4 regions of the Solibacillus ferritrahens genome follow, and region 4 is predicted to be linked to each of the others. Evidence: riboswitches for the same ligand, from Rfam matches in the RefSeq annotation. Region 4 holds a riboswitch; each other region holds the start of a gene.
The links. Region 4 has a riboswitch for thiamine pyrophosphate ahead of tenA (thiaminase II). Riboswitches for the same ligand answer to the same signal wherever they lie in the genome.
Positions count from the first base shown of each region.

Region 1: another riboswitch for thiamine pyrophosphate. It lies ahead of thiM (hydroxyethylthiazole kinase); the one in region 4 lies ahead of tenA (thiaminase II).
Region 2: another riboswitch for thiamine pyrophosphate. It lies ahead of thiT (energy-coupled thiamine transporter ThiT); the one in region 4 lies ahead of tenA (thiaminase II).
Region 3: another riboswitch for thiamine pyrophosphate. It lies ahead of thiD (bifunctional hydroxymethylpyrimidine kinase/phosphomethylpyrimidine kinase); the one in region 4 lies ahead of tenA (thiaminase II).

Region 1 covers NZ_JAXCLE010000005.1:110,503-115,007, reverse strand. The annotation lists gene SNE38_RS06845 (thiamine phosphate synthase) at 244-954, opposite strand; gene SNE38_RS06840 (MTH1187 family thiamine-binding protein) at 956-1,255, opposite strand; gene thiM (hydroxyethylthiazole kinase) at 1,259-2,095, opposite strand; TPP riboswitch at 2,248-2,347, opposite strand; gene SNE38_RS06830 (spore germination protein) at 2,543-4,051, shown strand; gene SNE38_RS06825 (GerAB/ArcD/ProY family transporter) at 4,051-4,505, shown strand, end outside.
Region 2 covers NZ_JAXCLE010000005.1:167,625-172,129, reverse strand. The annotation lists gene SNE38_RS07115 (GNAT family N-acetyltransferase) at 1-20, opposite strand, end outside; gene SNE38_RS07110 (polyphosphate kinase 2 family protein) at 103-927, opposite strand; gene map (type I methionyl aminopeptidase) at 1,100-1,852, opposite strand; gene thiT (energy-coupled thiamine transporter ThiT) at 2,068-2,628, opposite strand; TPP riboswitch at 2,742-2,850, opposite strand; gene SNE38_RS07095 (DUF4870 domain-containing protein) at 2,968-3,294, shown strand; gene SNE38_RS07090 (hypothetical protein) at 3,364-3,495, shown strand; gene SNE38_RS07085 (SMC family ATPase) at 3,553-4,505, opposite strand, start outside.
Region 3 covers NZ_JAXCLE010000007.1:152,606-157,110, forward strand. The annotation lists gene SNE38_RS09210 (bifunctional 2',3'-cyclic-nucleotide 2'-phosphodiesterase/3'-nucleotidase) at 1-1,207, opposite strand, end outside; gene thiD (bifunctional hydroxymethylpyrimidine kinase/phosphomethylpyrimidine kinase) at 1,386-2,198, opposite strand; TPP riboswitch at 2,287-2,385, opposite strand; gene SNE38_RS09220 (LysM peptidoglycan-binding domain-containing protein) at 2,555-3,844, opposite strand; gene SNE38_RS09225 (cell wall hydrolase) at 4,015-4,455, shown strand.
Region 4 covers NZ_JAXCLE010000023.1:4,859-9,363, forward strand. The annotation lists gene thiO (glycine oxidase ThiO) at 1-704, opposite strand, end outside; gene SNE38_RS16930 (thiamine phosphate synthase) at 688-1,296, opposite strand; gene tenA (thiaminase II) at 1,320-2,012, opposite strand; TPP riboswitch at 2,085-2,183, opposite strand; TPP riboswitch at 2,237-2,335, opposite strand; gene SNE38_RS16940 (M14 family zinc carboxypeptidase) at 2,403-3,578, opposite strand; gene SNE38_RS16945 (efflux RND transporter permease subunit) at 3,679-4,505, opposite strand, start outside.

The sequences.
Region 1 (4,505 bases), on a different contig from region 4:
AAACGACTTTTATTATGCTGATATGAAGGTTGTGCATTCCTAGCGACAATAAGCTATATAATGCAGTGTATGAAATTACAAATTGATTGGTTGGACCTGTAATAACCAAATAGTAGGGGAATAAGAGTAAGAGAATAATTGTGATGGCAATAGCTTGGGATTATTAAAGTTGGATGTAAGAAGGAATTCTTATATACGTCCTCAAGGGAAGCAGTCATTGCGTACTCTCCTTAATCTGATGTTTTATATTAATTTGGATTTATAATTGTTCCAGGTGTTCACTAAATTTGTTGCTTCTTGTTTTGGATTATCGGCCTCCGTGACAGCAGATACTACAAAGAAACCGTGTGCTCCAGTTTGTGCTAGGGTCGGAATATCCGCGAGCTTTACACCCCCGCCTACGACTACGGGAATTGAACTAAGCTCAGCAACTTTCGCAATATCGTCAATACTTCTCGTAATCACTTTTCCGTCTTCCCCAATTCCGCAATCAGGTTTTGTTGAGGTCTCATGTAACGGCCCTACGCCAAAATAATCAAGTTGAGAGACATCCTCTGTCTTAATATAGTCAAATAATTGATCAACTCGAGCAGATAAACCGATAATAAGATCTCCCCCTAAATATTCACGACAAACGTTCACCGGTATATCTGTTTGTCCTACATGAATGCCGTCAACTTTAATCCCTTGCGATCTAGCAGCTAAAACAACATCTAGACGGTCATTTACAAGCAGTGTCACTTCCTGGGATTTTCCAGTCTCTTCAATGACATCTGCTGCTTGACGTGTTAATTGAATTAATTCTCTGGCAGAAGCGACTTTTGAGCGTATTTGGATGCAAGTGAATCCTGCCTCTACTGCATCTTTAATAATTGATACAACTGGACGTCCTTTTGTATTTTCGGGACCTATAACTAAATATGCTGAAATATCAAGGTTCTTAATGTTTCTCATATTATCCTCCTAAAATATCATTCACTTTATTTACTTTTGTATTGATTGTATTTGTGTATCCCGGACGGATATCAGCTTTCAACACCACTTCCGTTCGAATTCCTTTTTCGGCAAGGATAAATGTCGCTTCTTTTACTACTTTCATTACTTCATCCCATTCGCCTTCAATTTCTGTAAACATGGCTGTAGTGTGATTAGGTAGTCCTGAATCTCGGATAACTTTCACTACCTCGGCTATTTCCTGAGATAATTCATCTCCTACACCAAAAGGCGCAATTGCAACTGCTACTAATGTATTCACGATTTAAACCTCCTCCAAATCAAATGGGTTGTTTGCAATCTCTTCAGCTGTCGCTTTATATAATTCATCTAAAAATTGTACTTGAAAACTTCCGGGACCATCTACTTTAAGTTCAGCTCTTTTTCCCGCTAAGTTGTACACAGCAGAGGCAGTAAGTGCTGCAATAAATGGATTAGCTGCCGCTGCATACACAGCTGCAACTCCACCTAACGAGCAACCTGCACCCGTGATTTTTTCCATAAAATATGACCCTCCATAAGAGATAGCTATAATAGATCCATCTGTTATTAAATCGGTTTCCCCTGAGACAGCAACCGCACCCCCTGTCCACTTTGCAAGAGCAATTGCTGCTTTTTTAGCCGCATGTACGGAATCAGTAGAATCAACACCGCGCACATTTGATTCATCTGTCCCCCCATCTAATTCCCATAAACCTGCTAATGCGATAATTTCTGAGGCGTTACCTCTAATAATTGTCGGTTTAAATACTTTAAATTGTTTTAAAAGTTGTGTCCTTAGGGAGCCAATACCAACAGCAACGGGATCTAACACCCATGGCTTTCCTGCTTCATGCAATACTTTTGCTACATGGGGTAATGTCTTTTCATAAATCGGTAGAAGTGTACCAACGTTGACATATGTAGCTCCTCCGGTTTTTGCCAAAAACTCCGCTTCATCCGGCAAATATACCATAGCTGCAGATCCGCCAACAGCAAGCTGAGCGTTTGCCACTAGATTAATGGTTACAGAGTTCGTAATAGAACCTGCCATCGGATTTATCTGTTTTACCGTTTCAACTGCCTGAATTATTTCACTTTGAATCTCCTGTTTAATACCCATTTACCAAACACCTTTCTATTAACATTCTGAATACGAACAAATAGAATCACAGGACAGAGGCTTTCGATATGAATTCACTTAAGCATGCGAAAATAAAAAAGTGCTCTCCCATTTAAATAAAATTGGGAAAGCACAATTCAAATTATTGCTTAAAAATATAATGAATCGCTTCCCTACACCAGTGTTAACTGACAGGTTCAAAGAGTCAGGTTTTAACCTTCTCAACTCAAAAGAGTCCCCCCGCAATATATGCTATTTTGTTTGTTCCTCCATATTATCAACAGGTATGTTGAATGTCAAATTCATACATTTAGATTGCTCACTCAATCTAAGCTACACCCACATTTTAAAGATTCAATAACACATCGAATTAAAGTATGAATTGCATATTATTTGGAAAAAATAAAACAATAAACTTATTACATCATTTGAACAGGAGTTAAGAAAATGGTCCAATCTTCAAATGAAAAATACAATAATCCCCTATATCTCGATGGCCAATTAGATGAAAATATTACAGTAATAAAAAAAATACTTGGAAATTCTTCAGATCTTATTATCCGAAAAAGCAGAATTGGCCGGTTGAACCATCCTTTTGCTTTAATTTATATAAAAGGGCTTATAAACGAGGATTTATTAAATAAAAATATATTAAGAGTTCTTGAATTAAACAGAAAACATATTCACTCGAATTTGTTTGATCATGTCTATGAAGAAATAATCGCCATTGCTGAAATCAACAGATCGAAGGAAATGAAGCAGGTAATTAAAACGCTTTTAGCCGGCGATACAGTTTTCTTACTGGAAGGTGTAAGTGAAGCCGCTCTTATCGGAACGAGCGGAATGGAATATCGTGCCCTTGAAGAGCCGCAATCTGAATCAGTTATTCGAGGGTCCCGAGTAGGGTTTATAGAGAATTTTAAAATTAACCTCTCGCTCATTCGCCAGGAAATCAAAGATCCCAATCTTCGAGTCGATATGATGGAAGTTGGCACACATTCCAACCAGAAAATTGCCATTTGTTATATTGATGGGGTTGTAAGAGAAGATCTTTTACAGGAAGTTTTGCGTCGCGTTAAAACAATTGATATTGATTTCGCACCGGATTCTGGATTTATTGAACAGTGGATTGAAGATAATCTTCTGTCACCCTTTCCACAAATTTTAGATACAGAAAGACCGGATAGGGTGGCTTTCAATATATTGAAAGGTAAAATAGCCATTATTGTTGAAGGGTCACCCTTTGCTCTTTTAATGCCTATCACTTTCGGGGATTCATTAAAGTCAATAGAAGACTATAACCAACGTTGGTTAATAAGTTCATTACTTCGATTATTGCGCTTATTCTCTTTCTACATGACTATATTTTTACCAGCCCTATATGTTGCATTAATTTCATACCATCCAGAATTAATTCCGGCTCAGCTATTATTTACAATAACGGCAGCTAGGGAAGGGATTCCATTTCCGTCCTTAATTGAAGCTTTAATCCTCGTCTTTTTTTATGAAGTATTGCAGGAGGCTGGAACAAGACTCCCCTATAAAATCAGTCAGACAATTGGGATTGTAGGCGGTATAGTTATTGGTCAACTTGCCGTTATGGCGGGTATTGTAACCCCCATCATGGTTATAGTTATTTCTTTAACGGCCATTTGCGCATTCACCATACCCAATTACAGCTTTGCGATTGGCTTGCGAATAGTTCGCCTCGCTACTATATTTGCTGCGGCAATTTTAGGGCTATACGGAATTATTTTAGTGTTTATTATGATTTATGTTCATCTTGCCAACTTAAAAAGTATTGGTGTTCCATATACACAATCCTTTTCTCCCGGCAACTTATGGACCCTTGAAAATATTGTCGTAAGGGCTCCGATTACAGTATTGTCAAAACGCTCATTTCAGCCATTCCTGAAATCGAATAAGAAAAAGAAAGACGGAGGATCAGTGAAGTAATGAAACTTTATAAAAACAATGAATCGATTCAAGATAAAGACATTATGTTTGCTGTTGCTTCGAATACGATTAGTATTACAATTTTATTTTTGCCTCGGTATATAACCGAACATACTGTATCTTCTGATGGCTGGATAGCAATTTTATTCGGAGGGTTGATCGCGCTTCTTTTAGGATGGATTTTAGCAAAAATAGCCGTATCCTTCCCAAATGAACCCTTTCTCTCTTTTGCCTCCTATTTAGTATCAAAGCCAGTGGCAGTCATACTATGCTTTATTTTTGTTTTTCAATATATTATTATCTCTTCCTTTCAAATGAGGGAAATGGCTACCCTGTCTCAGGAGTACTTTTTTGATCGTACCCCATTGGAAGTTGTCTGTTTAGCGTTTATCCTTGTCGTTATATATGCAGTATCTGGCTCGAAGATGGCCATTTTCAAATTAAATATTCTCTT
Region 2 (4,505 bases), on a different contig from region 4:
TGCCCAATAAGTTGAACCATTGGACCCTCCTTCTTTTGAAATAGCTTGAATAAGCTTTTCATTTAACTCACCTACATTTCACAGCCAAACTTATTTATCCGTTTATGACTTTTTCTTTTTTTGCTTTGGCTGTATTTCTATAAATTCAGGCAGTGTACTTTCTGCTGCTTGTTCATTATGATTTTCAAAAACATTAGTAAGTTGAAGACCCCGTTTTGTTATTTGATTCTCAATTTGAGCAACAGCTTCTTTTAGCACTTGTACTCGTGCATAAAATTTATCGTTGCCAGGAATTAAACACCAAGGGGCATTTTCTGTATTTGTTTTAGCAAACATCTCATCTGCCGCTTCTATATATAAATTAAACTTTTCACGATTTCGCCAATCTTCATCTGTTAGTTTCCATGATTTATACGGATCTTCCGCTCTTTCCATGAAACGCTTCAATTGCTCATCTGCATCTATATGAATCCAGAATTTAACTATAATATAATCTTCATCTGTTAATTGCTTTTCAAAACCATTAATTTCGTTATACGCCCGCTGCCATTCATGTTCTTTTGCAAAGCCTTCGATGCGTTCCACTAATACACGACCATACCAGGAACGGTCAAAGATGGCAATCTGTCCATGCTGGGGTAACTTCCTCCAAAATCGATGCATATAATGATAACGCATTTCGTGTGGCTGTGGTGCGGAAATTGGCGAAACGATTAATCCACGGGGATCAATGTGTTCTGTTAATCGCTTAATGGCCCCCCCTTTTCCTGCTGCATCCATTCCTTCAAATACGAAGATGAGACCGATTTTATTGTTGTATAAAAATTGCTGAATATTAAGCACTTCATACTGCAGCTCTTTCAATTGCTTTTTGTATAGCTTCTTATCCAATTTTAATGTTAGATCCAAATCATTTAGTTTCTTCATTCAACGGCCTCCTCTATTACGAATCCTTACATATATTTTACTTGAAAGTGTATGAAAATGGTAATTGTTGTTGTGATTTATTTGAATCGTTTGATTATTTTATGTTGATTTAAACACCCGCTAGAACAAAAGTAAAAAACGTGGCCGCATTATATGCTTCCACGTTTTCTAATTAGTCTTCTAATGTTGTTAAAATAATTGGTTTGTCTTTTGTTACAATAATTGAATGTTCAATTTGAGCGACTAATGATTTATCCGGAGTGACAAATGTCCAACCATCCCCAGATTCGACAATATGCTCTGCCTTTGCTGAAATGAATGGTTCTACTGCTAAAACCATCCCTTCCTTCATAATTGTTGTATCCCAGGCATCATAATAGTTTAATACGTGGTTTGGCTCTTCATGCAATGATTTTCCTAAACCATGCCCCGTTAAGTTCATAATAACCGTTAGGCCATGATCACGCGCTTCACGTTCAACTGCTTTACCAATTTGATTTAATTTTGAACCTGCTTTAACTTTTGTCATTGCACGTTCAAATGCTGATTTTGCTACAGCACAAAGCTTTTCTTTATCCTCGTAGCCTTCCCCGACAACGAAGGAAATACCAGTATCTGCAAAATACCCATCCAATGAACCTGATACGTCAATGTTGACAATATCGCCTTCTTGAATCACTTTACTACCTGGAATACCGTGTGCCACTTCATGATTCACTGAAATACAAGTATAGCCAGGGAAGTCATATTCACCTTTTGGACCTGAAATTGCGCCAGCCTCGGCAAACATTCGCCCTGCAATTTCATCCAATTCTTTTGTTGTCACGCCCGGTACTGTCGCCGCTTTCATCGCTTCACGAATTTCAGCACAAATACGTCCTATTTTTTTAAAAGCTTTGATTTCTTCTTGTGTTGTAACAATCATGTGTAACTTCCTTCCTCTAAACAATGTCTACCCTTAACTATAACATACTTAAAATCGGTTGTAAGTGTTCATTGTTTTTTTAAATGATGTGTTTAAATCCAGGAATTATGTGCAAAAATGAAGTATAGATTAGAGTACATTTATAATAAAAAAACAAACTAGATTTGAAGATGGCAATCCGCACTTCAAACCTAGTTCTATATTAATAATTAAACTTATTGTACTTTTTGCAATAAACGTGGTGCAGACGTGAATAATAAGATGGCAATAATAGCTGTAATAATTGTTGCTGGCAGCATGTAGGAACCGTTGTAAATAATGGAATACATCCATACGTTATCGTCGCCTGCAAATTCCTTAAAGAAGACAACTCCGGCAAGTAAGTGGCAAACGAATCGTAAAGATCCACCTAATAACGTACCTATTACAATGTAAAGCGCCATTTTTGTTTTATTTAGTGATTGCGTTGCTTGTAATAAAGGCTTTCTTATAATTGCCGCTAAACCTACTACAGTAAAAGCAAGACCATAATCAAGAATTGCCTGAAGCCAGTGGACAATATAAGCTCCAAACATCATCTGCATTATTCCGATTAGTAGGCCAGTTGCAAGACCTGCTGTTAACCCCCAACGAATTGCCATTAAAATAATAGGAACCATTACAAAGCTAATCGATCCACCTTGCGCCCACATTTTAAATGATATTTGATCCAGCACCAGTCCGACGGCAGCGAAAATCGCTATTTCCACCATCATAAGTAATCTCTTTTTGTCCATAACAATGCTCCTTTCCTTTTTCCGATGTAACAGAAGTGAAGAAGGAATAGAAATCCATCTGCAAAAATAAAAAAAACGATAATCAGGACAAAAGCCTGACTATCGTTTGAACAGTCGGTTTCTATCCACATCCCTACGCAAGTGCTAACTTACAGGTTCAAAGAGTCAGTGCAATTACGTGCACAATCTCAGCCGACTTACTCGGCTCCCCTTGTGGTACATCTAAATAAATATTGTTTGAACAAATTAATTGTATCGAATATTTTTCCAACTTTCAACAGACGATTTTTTTGTAACTAAATTCTAGACCGTTCGTATACATACAAAGGAGTGAATGAAATGGATCAATCAAAAGGATTAAGTGCATTAAGCTATTTAAGCTTTTACTTTGCACCCTCTATCTTGCCGTTCATTATATATGTTGTTTCAAAAGATGATTTTGTAAGGGAGCACTCGAAAAAGGCTTTTATTACCCAACTTATTCCGATTGCTTTTGGTGTTTTGTATATTATTTACTTTTTTATTTCGCTATTTTTGACTCATGAAACTTTGGCGATACAGGATTTCTTTGTAAGTTCGCATTTTATTGCCCTTGTTGCTTTACTGATTATCTTTTCAATTACGGGAATTTGGAATTTAGTGAAAGCTATTAAAGTTTTACGTTAATGTTTATGAAAGCTCCTTAATTGGGTATATTTCTTATACGAAATGATATTCGTTAAGGAGTGTATACGTATGAAACTAAACAAACTTGTTAAAACAGCAATTAAATTCGGTCCAATACTTTATCCCATCATAAAAAAAATGATGGATAAAAAATCTACTCCGCAACGTGCAACAACTACACGACGAGCTACAAAGCGTTAACACAAAAACACATTTCACTCAGTCTTTCGTGTGAAATGTGTTTTTTTGTACAATCATTTATTTAATAATAATTTCTGTTTTACTATAGCCTTCTTTTAGCTTTTGTACTTGTAAAATGGCCGGCATCGCTGCTTTAAGTTCCGCGACATGTGAAATGACACCGATTAAGCGACCCGTTTGCTGTAGGTCAATTAAAATATCGATAGCGCGTCGTAATGCTTCTTCATCCAACGTACCGAAGCCTTCATCGATGAACATAGTATCAATATGCACACTGCCCTGAACACTTTGAATAACATCCGCCATTCCTAAAGCTAGTGAAAGCGAAGCATTGAATTTTTCACCTCCGGATAATGTTTTAACATCGCGTGTTTGCCCAGTGTTGCTATCATATACATCAATACTTAACCCGCTTTGTGCATTTCCTTCTTTACGACCCGTTGACTTTAAAAAATACTGACCATTTGATAAAACACGTAGTCTTTCATTTGCAGCTTGTGTTACTTTTTCTAAATAGCCTATTTGCGCAAATCGTTCAAAAGAAATTTTCGCTTCATTCTGTCCACGAATTAAATCATATACATGTTCGACTTGCATTAATTTTTCTTTATAATCTTCTATTTGTCGAGCTGATTTTTCAAGCTTTTCTAAAGTTTCCCCACACTGTAATGCGTAAGAATGGACTAATTTCACTTCTGAATATTGGGCTTCTATTTGCTCATTAAGCAGCGAAATCTGTTGCTCAATAGCCTTCAAATCCACCAATTCTTTTCCCTCTAACATTTGTTGTTCTTCTGCAATTTGCACTGTTAAAGTATGGACATTTTGCTTATAGCTCTCTAATGTTTCCTGTATTTGTTGTTGAACCTGCTGAGATAGTAGCGCTTGTTTATATGCTTCTATATGGAAGCCTTCTTGTAAGAGTGCAGACTCAAATGCAGATTGCGCTATTTTACTTTCCTGTTGTTTCTCAGTTAAATTCTTTGTAGCATGCTCATAATTCACTTCAC
Region 3 (4,505 bases), on a different contig from region 4:
GATAGGATACATCTTCCTCGCCGATTTCATGTGTTGCATCACCCATACCTGAGTGCGACAGTACAACTACTACATCCGCGCCAGCTTTCTTCATCTGTGGAACGATTATTTTTACCGCTTCTACAGAATCATCTACTGTTACTTTTCCTTCTAAATTTGCTTTATCCCATTTTAAAATTTGTGGAGGCACAATGCCTGTTACACCAATTTTAATCATCGTACTATTTCCTGTTGAATCAATTACTTCTTTTTCAATCATGACATACGGCTCATACTTTAATTCTTTTGTCAAAGCATTGCGTACATTCGCATTGACATACGGGAATGGTGCATCATCTGTTACTTCATCAATAAATTCCAAGCCGTAATTAAATTCATGATTGCCATAAGTCGCAGCATCATAATCCAACGCAATCATTGATGCAATAGAAGGATGGACTTCTCCTTCTTTTAATTTTTTCACGGATTGAATGTAAGAGCCAAGAGGCGTTCCTTGAATGGCATCTCCATTATCAAATAATACTGTATTCGGGTTTTCCTCACGAGCTTTTTCGATGAGCAACGCAGTTTTTGCCAAGCCTAAACTATTCGTTGGCGCATCTTTGTAATAATCATAATTCATAATATTAGTATGAATATCCGTCGTACCTAAAATGCGCAATGCCACGGTCGTATTTGCTTCAACTGGGTTATATTCCGCCAAAAACCGCTGCAGAATCTTTTGCATTTGGACTTTCGTGACAAACTCATTCGGTTTGATCGTCCCGTCTTCATAGCCTGTTAATAAGCCTAACTCTACTGCCTTTGCCATCTCTTGACGATTCCCAGATCCAATTTTATTCGCATCTTTAAATTGATTTAATACATTTTCGGAATATTGTTTTTCATCCGGTATACCCCTAGCTGCAATAAGGAAGGCATGTGTGCGTGTCAATTTTTCATTTGGTGCAAACTGCGTCGGTGTTTTACCTTTAATTAACTTTAGTTCCACAGCCTTTTCAATATATGGCTTCAGTGAATCGGGTACGTCCTTGAATTGAACGGATTGTCCAGAACCTACTTCTACCCCTAATGCATCAATGACTGCCTTCACAAAATCTCCACGTGTCATTTCTTCATTGTTGGAAGTAGATGCCGCTGATACTCCAGCCATTCCACTAGTTAAAAGTGTTAATGTAAGGGCAGAAGCAGAAAGTTTTTTCCACATTTATTTCACTCCTATTATCTAAATTGTTCAACAAGTCCATCATACTAAATTGCCAGAATAGTAGAAAAGAGCAAATTGATACATTACTATATCGAGGTAAGTAGTACTTTTTGAGAGTTAAAAAAATGCCACAAGTTATTCACTTCAAGAAACGGGTACAATTTACTCAATAAATTAATTAAATTACTTGCACGTCGCAAATTCCGCGGTGCTCCTGGTAGGCAAAATGGTTTGTAGGGCCAAATCCATGACCAATATTCAGTGGGTAACGAATCGCTAATTGAACAAACTTTTTTGCTTCAATGATCGCTGTTTTTAATGGTTTCCCTTTCGCAATTTCTGCGGTAATTGCTGCTGAAAATGTACATCCTGTTCCATGTGTATGAATTGTTTTCAGTCTTTCTGTTTTCATTTTAAAAGGCTTTTCCCCTCGAATAAACACCGTATCAATCGCATGCTTACCCGCTAAATGACCACCTTTTATCACTACACATTGCATACCTAAATTTAATAAATATTCCCCTGCAAATTTAATTTCCTCTTCGGTTTTGATCGTAAGCCCGGTCAATACTTCTGCTTCGGGTATATTCGGTGTACAAACCGTTGCAACCGGAAGTAGTTTTTCCTTTAAAGCTATTGTTGCTTGCTCTTTCAATAAGCTAGCCCCGCCTTTTGCAATCATTACTGGATCTAAAATAAGTGGTATTTCTTTAGATTCCAATACCGAGACAATTGTTTCTACGATTTCTGCATTAAACAGCATACCTGTTTTAACAGCTTTTAAATCAAAATCATCGAGTACTGCATTTAATTGATCCTTTACAAAATCAGCAGTAGCAGGATAGATTCCATGCACCCCTTTTGTGTTTTGAGCCGTTAAAGCTGTAATCACTGATGTGCCGAAAACTCGAAGCTCTTGAAAGGTTTTTAAATCAGCTTGAATGCCAGCCCCGCCCCCACTATCGGATCCTGCTATAGTACATGCAATCATTTTTACCACTCCTAATAAAAATATTATTAAGTGTCACTGCAAAAGAAAGACCCCACGTAAAATACGCGGGGTCTTAGTAAGTACATATGTATAATTGTACTTTGCTCCCTACGTCCGTATTAACGGTCAGGTTCTAAGGGTCAGGTTTTAACCTTCTCAACACAAATGTGTCCCCCTGCAAATGCATTTAATTACGTCGAGTGTATCAGAATAAAATTTACATGGCAAGTAAATGGTAAAATTTTAGATTCATAATATACTTTCTAATGCAAAGTACGATTGTAAATTGCCACATCACTTATAAAAACTCAGATGAGCTATATACCATTTCATCTGAGTTTTTATTTAATCCTATTTTATTTCTTAACGACATTAAAGTTTGAACCGATAAGTTGCCAGTTTTGGGGGAAAGGTAAACCAAGTTTCCAATAACCGACACCCCGTAAATTCAGTCTTTTTACTAAATTAAATTTTGCCTGGATGGAACGTGCATCTTCAAACCATACAATATGTGAACGTCCTTGCTCATCATAATAGTTAAAGTACGGTGCCTGTGCCGTATAGTCATATTGAATGGCAGCATTATAACGTTTGGCTATTTCAATTGCACGCTGTGGACTTAATGCTTCTGCATATTCCCCCCCTTGCACAAAAGGTAACGTCCAATCATACCCATACAAATTTTGCCCAAGTAAAATTTTATTTGCCGGAATTTCCGTTAAAGCATATTGAACTACTTGTTCAACTTGAGGGAGCGGGGAGACAGCCAGAGGTGGTCCTGCAGAATACCCCCACTCATATGTCATTAGCATAACAAAATCTACTATTTCCCCATGAGCTCTATAATCATGACCTACCGTCCATTCCCCTGGCTGATTCGCACTCGATTTTGGTGCCAGTGCCGTGGAAACTGTATAACCTTCAGCATGCATACGCTCTACCGCACTTCTCAAGAAATTATTATAGGCTTCCCTTTGATCACCTGGTATTCTCTCAAAATCAAAATGGATATCCGACACATTCCCAATTCTTTTTGCTTCTGCAATAATATTGTCAAAAAGTAAGTTTTGTACTGCTTTACTTTGAAAAATGTCACGTGCTAGCTCACTACTGAACTGATAATCTTCTAGATTCGTTATCGCCATTGCAATACTTGCATTATTTTCTGCCGCCAAACTAGGTAATGGTGCAATTACTGGCGCCTTTAATGAACCATCCCGTCCAGCTTCATAGCTGAATAGGGCTAAATACGTTAAATAGGGACTCGTTTCACGCACTTGATTTACTAGTAGTTCACTTACTTCATCGCCTCTTGGTTCAACATAAGCGAAAATTTCAGCAGATGTTTTCGCAGCGGGAGGAATATATAAACGCGTTCCAATCATTAATAATGCATTTGGCGATAAACCATTTACTTGTGCAAGTGTCAAATAATTCACATTAAAACGTTGTCCTATTGACCATAAGCTATCCCCCGGTTGAACAATATAATATTGACCATTTACTGGAATCACAAGCGCTTGCCCTACAACTAAGCGATTAGGCTCGGGAATTTGATTGGCATCCACAATATTCTGTATCGTCGTTCCATAAGCTTGCGCAATTCCCCATAGCGATTCTCCTGGCTGTACAACATGAATTTGAATTGTCGGTCCTCCTTTTTCTATATACTAATTTATGAACTTAATGCTCTATTAATGCGAGAGAAAAAGTCATAAATGAATAAGAGTACTTTTTGAAATAATTTTTATACAAAACTAATTAAGATATGCGCATCCTAGCAAACTTTTTCATACTATAAATGTGAGGTGAAAAAATGCCAAGAGTAAAATATCGAGACGCAGATGTCGATTTGATGGCAAGAATGATGCGAGCTGAGGCTGAAGGTGAAGGAAAACAGGGGATGTTATATGTTGGGAATGTCATTGTCAATCGTGCAGTGGCTTCTTGCTTAGACTTTAATGATGTAAGGACAATTGAACAAGTCATTTATCAAGTACAAGGAAATAACTATTCATTTGAAGCTGTTCAAAAAGGGAATATGTTTTATCAGCGAGCACGACCTACTGAACAAAGATTGGCGCGACAAGCTTTAGATTATTGGAGAGAACATCCTGCAAAATATGCCCTGTGGTATTTTAATCCGTCTGGTGAATGTCCTCCGACATGGTATGGGCAACCATTTACAGGGCAATTTAAACAACATTGCTTCTATGAACCTGTAGCCGGAACATGTGAAAGTGTATATATAGGATAGATTTTCCTATCGCTAAATCATTAGAGAGCCTTTTAAAATAAATAAGGCTC
Region 4 (4,505 bases):
GTGCTTCTCCCTTCAACAGCAATACATTCCCCTTTGACCGGTGTTATTTGCTGCTCTATACCTAGCTGCTGAAAAAAGGGATTACTCCAAGCACCCGTAGCAATGACAACTCGTTTTGCTTTGATCATTCCTAGTGTTGTATCTATTTGAAAAGTATCCTGCTGCTTTTGAATCTTTAACACCTTTGTATGCTCAAAAATGGATGCACCGTAAACTTGTGCCCCTTTAAAAAAAGCCTGGCATACACGATACGGCAGTACACTAGTATCCTCTTCAATATAGGCAGCCCCTATTATATGCGGGGAAACATCGGGTTCTAGATTTTTTACTTCATTTGCTTCAAGCCATGTCACAGTAGGCAGTGCGAGTATTGTCCCTAATTCTTTCTTGTCACGTTCAGAAAAGGCCAGCTTTAAAATCCCTCCCTTTTTGCAGCCAATATCAATGCCACTTAGCCCGTATAGTTCATCCTGTATCTTCGAATAGAGCGCCTGACTGTATCTCGCAAAAGTGAAGAAGTCCTTTCCATCGCCCTCATATTCCGAATGTGCACCAAGCATACCCGCCGCTGCACTTGTCGCTTTTAGACCAATTCGACTTTCCTCAAGGACGGCTACCTCGACTTGATCCTTTGCTAAATAATAGGCAATCGCACTTCCAATAATCCCTCCGCCAATTACGACTACGTCATAGCTTGATTGCATCTTTAATGGCCTCCCTATATTGGTGTGCTGCTGCAAATGGATGCGTTGCCGAAAAAATACCGGACATAACCGCTATCCCATCTGCCTTAACATCTAGGAGTGCCTGTACTCGATCCACATGAATCCCACCAATCGCGAAGACGGGAATTTTTAAGTTCTTTTTCATTTCATGTATGGGAGAAAGACCGTTTGGAACCTTTCCTTTTTTACTGTTTGTTTCAAAGCAATGTCCATAAAGAACATAATCAGCCCCTTGCCGCTCTGCCTCCATGGCGCCCACATAATCATGAATCGATCTACCTATTCGAAGTTGTGGATATTGATCTTTAACCTGTTGTCCCGATAAGCCTCTCTCCGGTAAATGAATCGTTTGAATACCGTTGCTCAAGGCAATATCCAAATGACTATTTACGATGATTTTGTCTTTCGGGACAGCTCCCTTATCCAAATATTCCAGTAAAGTCACCACTTCTTTTGCTGTTTTTGTTTTTTCACGTATTTGGATATAATCCACGATTTGCTGAATTTGAATGATTTTTTGTGCTAATACTAAAATTGGCTGACTATCATCTGTTACTGCCATTAACTTCATATAACTACGCCCCTCCAGGATGTTTACAAGTTCGTAACATGCTCATTCCTATACACTTCCTGTTGCCAATCCTGACAAGTCCAGGACATTTCCCAAAACTGCCACTCATAATAGCAACTGCGCTTGAAATGGGCTGTCAATTCACGTTCATCATTTCCTGGCATCTGTGCAAATCGATTCATCATTTCCTTTTGTTTTTCAATTGTTTGTTCCATCTCAGCGGAGGCATATAAATCAATCCACTGCTGATACAACTTAACACCCGGTGTTGCTTTTCGTAATGCGGCTCCGATTTCCTGATATAACCACGGGCAAGGTAGTATCGCAGCGTATGCGTCGGCAATCATCCCTGTATAAAATGCTTGATACATGTGACTGACATAATTGTACGCTGCAGGTGCTGGTTCAAAATTACTGATTTCTTCAGGCGTAACCTGCAACTCATTAAAAGTCGAACGGTGTAGCTCTAACTCTGCTTCCCGGATAAAGTTCGCGGTTTCCAGGAAATAAGCTACATCCTCATCCTCATTAGCTTTTGCCGCCAGCATCGCAAGTAGTTTCATATAATGCTTTAAATAATATGAGTCCTGCAGCATATAAAATTTAAACTTTTCCAGCTCCAATGTTCCATCAGCAATACCTTGTACAAATGGATGCTTCAAACTGGCCTCCCAATAATATTCCGTTTGCTTTCTTACTTCTCCACAAAAATCCATCCTAATTCCTCCTTGGAGGCGTAAGCAAAAAAGGCACCTCTACGAAAAGTAGAGATGCCTAAAAAAGTGCATATGTACGCACTTATTGCTCCCTACGCCAGTATTAACTGTCAGGTTCTAAGGGTCAGGTTTTAACCTTCTCAACACAATTGTGTCCCCCCGCAATTAAAAAATTTGCAAAAGAAAAGCTCTCCAAAAAGATGGAGAGCGCCACGTACGATTATTAGCTTGTACATTTTGCTCCCTACGCCCGTGTTAACGGAACAGGTTCTAAGGGTCAGGTTTTACCTTCTCAACACTTACGTGTCCCCCTGCAAATTCATTTAATTACTACTAGTCTACTGATAATTCTGAATAAATGCAATGGTATTTTAAATTATTTCCTACTACCTACCATTTTCTCGCTTCATTCGCTACGTATAGTGCGACAGTTTTATTTTGCTTCCAAACATTGTTCCAGCGTTTCAGTGGTACCGAAGCTTCACCGGCATATGGTGCTATTTCAACCGTCATCGCAGGTCGGTCTTTAACTTTTGTGAAGTAGTCCTCAGAAGCTGCAATTGGTTCGTTTTTTGTTGTTACAGGCATCATTTTATAGCCTGTAATTGAAGAAACTCCCTTTACTAGCTTTTTCGTACGTTCAAATTGGTTCTTCGCTCGACTCCAATATATAATTTGACCGGATGAATGATAAGATACATAGGCTAAGTGATTGCCGCGATCAATCAGTCTTTTCATTGCAAGTGCTTCAGGCTCTGTATTCGGCGCTTTTCCTTTATATTCTTTATACGAAGGCTTTGTCATTTTAATTAATTGCCAGTTCACATTGAATTGACGGTTTAAATCGACACCATTTATATTTGCTTTCCAACGATTAAAATTGGAGCTCCCATTCATCGCTCTCAACTTGGCCATAGATGTTTTCACTTTTCCACCTTGTGAAAGTGTTACACCATCTGGGTTAACCATTGGTACAAACACAATACTTACCTCACTTAATATCGTTTTCACATCATATTTTTCTATCTTCGTGCCATTCACGTAGGCCTTTAAATATGTATCAATCATTTCCATCAGCACATTCGTCGTCATATGTTCCCGGCCATGAAATGCCGCATCAAATAAAACTTCCTTTTTACCAGTTCCGAGCTTTATTGAATAGATAGAGCGCCCTTCAACAGATTGTCCAATTTCCTGTAATTGCGTAAGTGAAGGATACATCAGGGAAATCATTTTTAACTTAGAGGCTATTTCATCAAATGTTAACATTTTTGAACCGTCAACTAATTGAGCATAGTGAACATCAGTTAAAGTAAGGAAAGCTGTTTTAGAAGAATTTCTTACGATACCTTGCTTCCCTTGTATCCCGGTTAATAAAAGCTTTTCCCCTTTTGCTACTCTTTTTAAAACAGCCCCATTCTTATCCTTTAGTTCCGTATCCTTTTTTGCGATTACTTGTACTGGGTACTTACCAAGGTCAATCTTTTCTGTAGCAGCATTTGTAGTCATTGGATGAAAAATGGCTGTTGCAAAAAATATAAAACTAAAAAGCAATATTTTTCTCATGAAATCCCTCCCGCTTAGGTCTTTAAAACTTAACTTCTTTACCCTTAACTGTACAATAAAAAACAGCCTGTAAGAATATTATTCCTACAGGCCGCCCATATTAATTGTCTTTTACATCTTTACGATTTTTCTTCAGCATTTTCGATAATACTTCATATACAATCGGAACGATGACTAATGTTAATACTGTTGATGATAATAAACCACCAATTACTGTTACGGCTAAGTCCTGAGATATTAGTCCGCCACCAGCACCACCGAATGCCATTGGTAACATCGCACCAATTGTTGCAATCGCGGTCATTAAAATTGGTCGTAAACGGGTTGCCCCAGCTTCCAATATTGCTTCACGCATATTCATACCTTCATGTTCCATACGGATAATACGGTCAACAAGTACGATAGCGTTCGTGACAACAATACCGATTAACATCAGTAATCCCATCATAACCGATACAGAAATTGTTTGGCCTGTCGCGAATAGCCCAATCCATGAACCGATCACAGTAAATGGTAATGAGAATAAAATCGCAAATGGTGCCAAACCTTCACCGAATGTTACAACTAAGATGAAGTATACAATGGCAATTGCTGCAATCATCGCTACCCCTAATTGAGTGAATGTTTCAGTCATATCAGCCGCAACACCACCTACACCAGTCGTAACACCTTTAGGTAATTCTAAATCAGCAATCTTTTCGTCTGCTGCAGATGTAGCCTTCGAAATATCTTTATCTGTAATCGTTGCAGATACTGTCGCAAAGTATTCGCCTTTTTGACGAGATAAAGAATTTAATGTAGTACCTTCTTCAAGTTCAACAATGTCACCAAGTTTCATTGTTTGACCTGTTGCAGTTTGAATTGGTGTTTCCAATAGTTCATCAATGTCAGCAGCTGCAGATCTTGCTTCACGTTGTACAACAACAT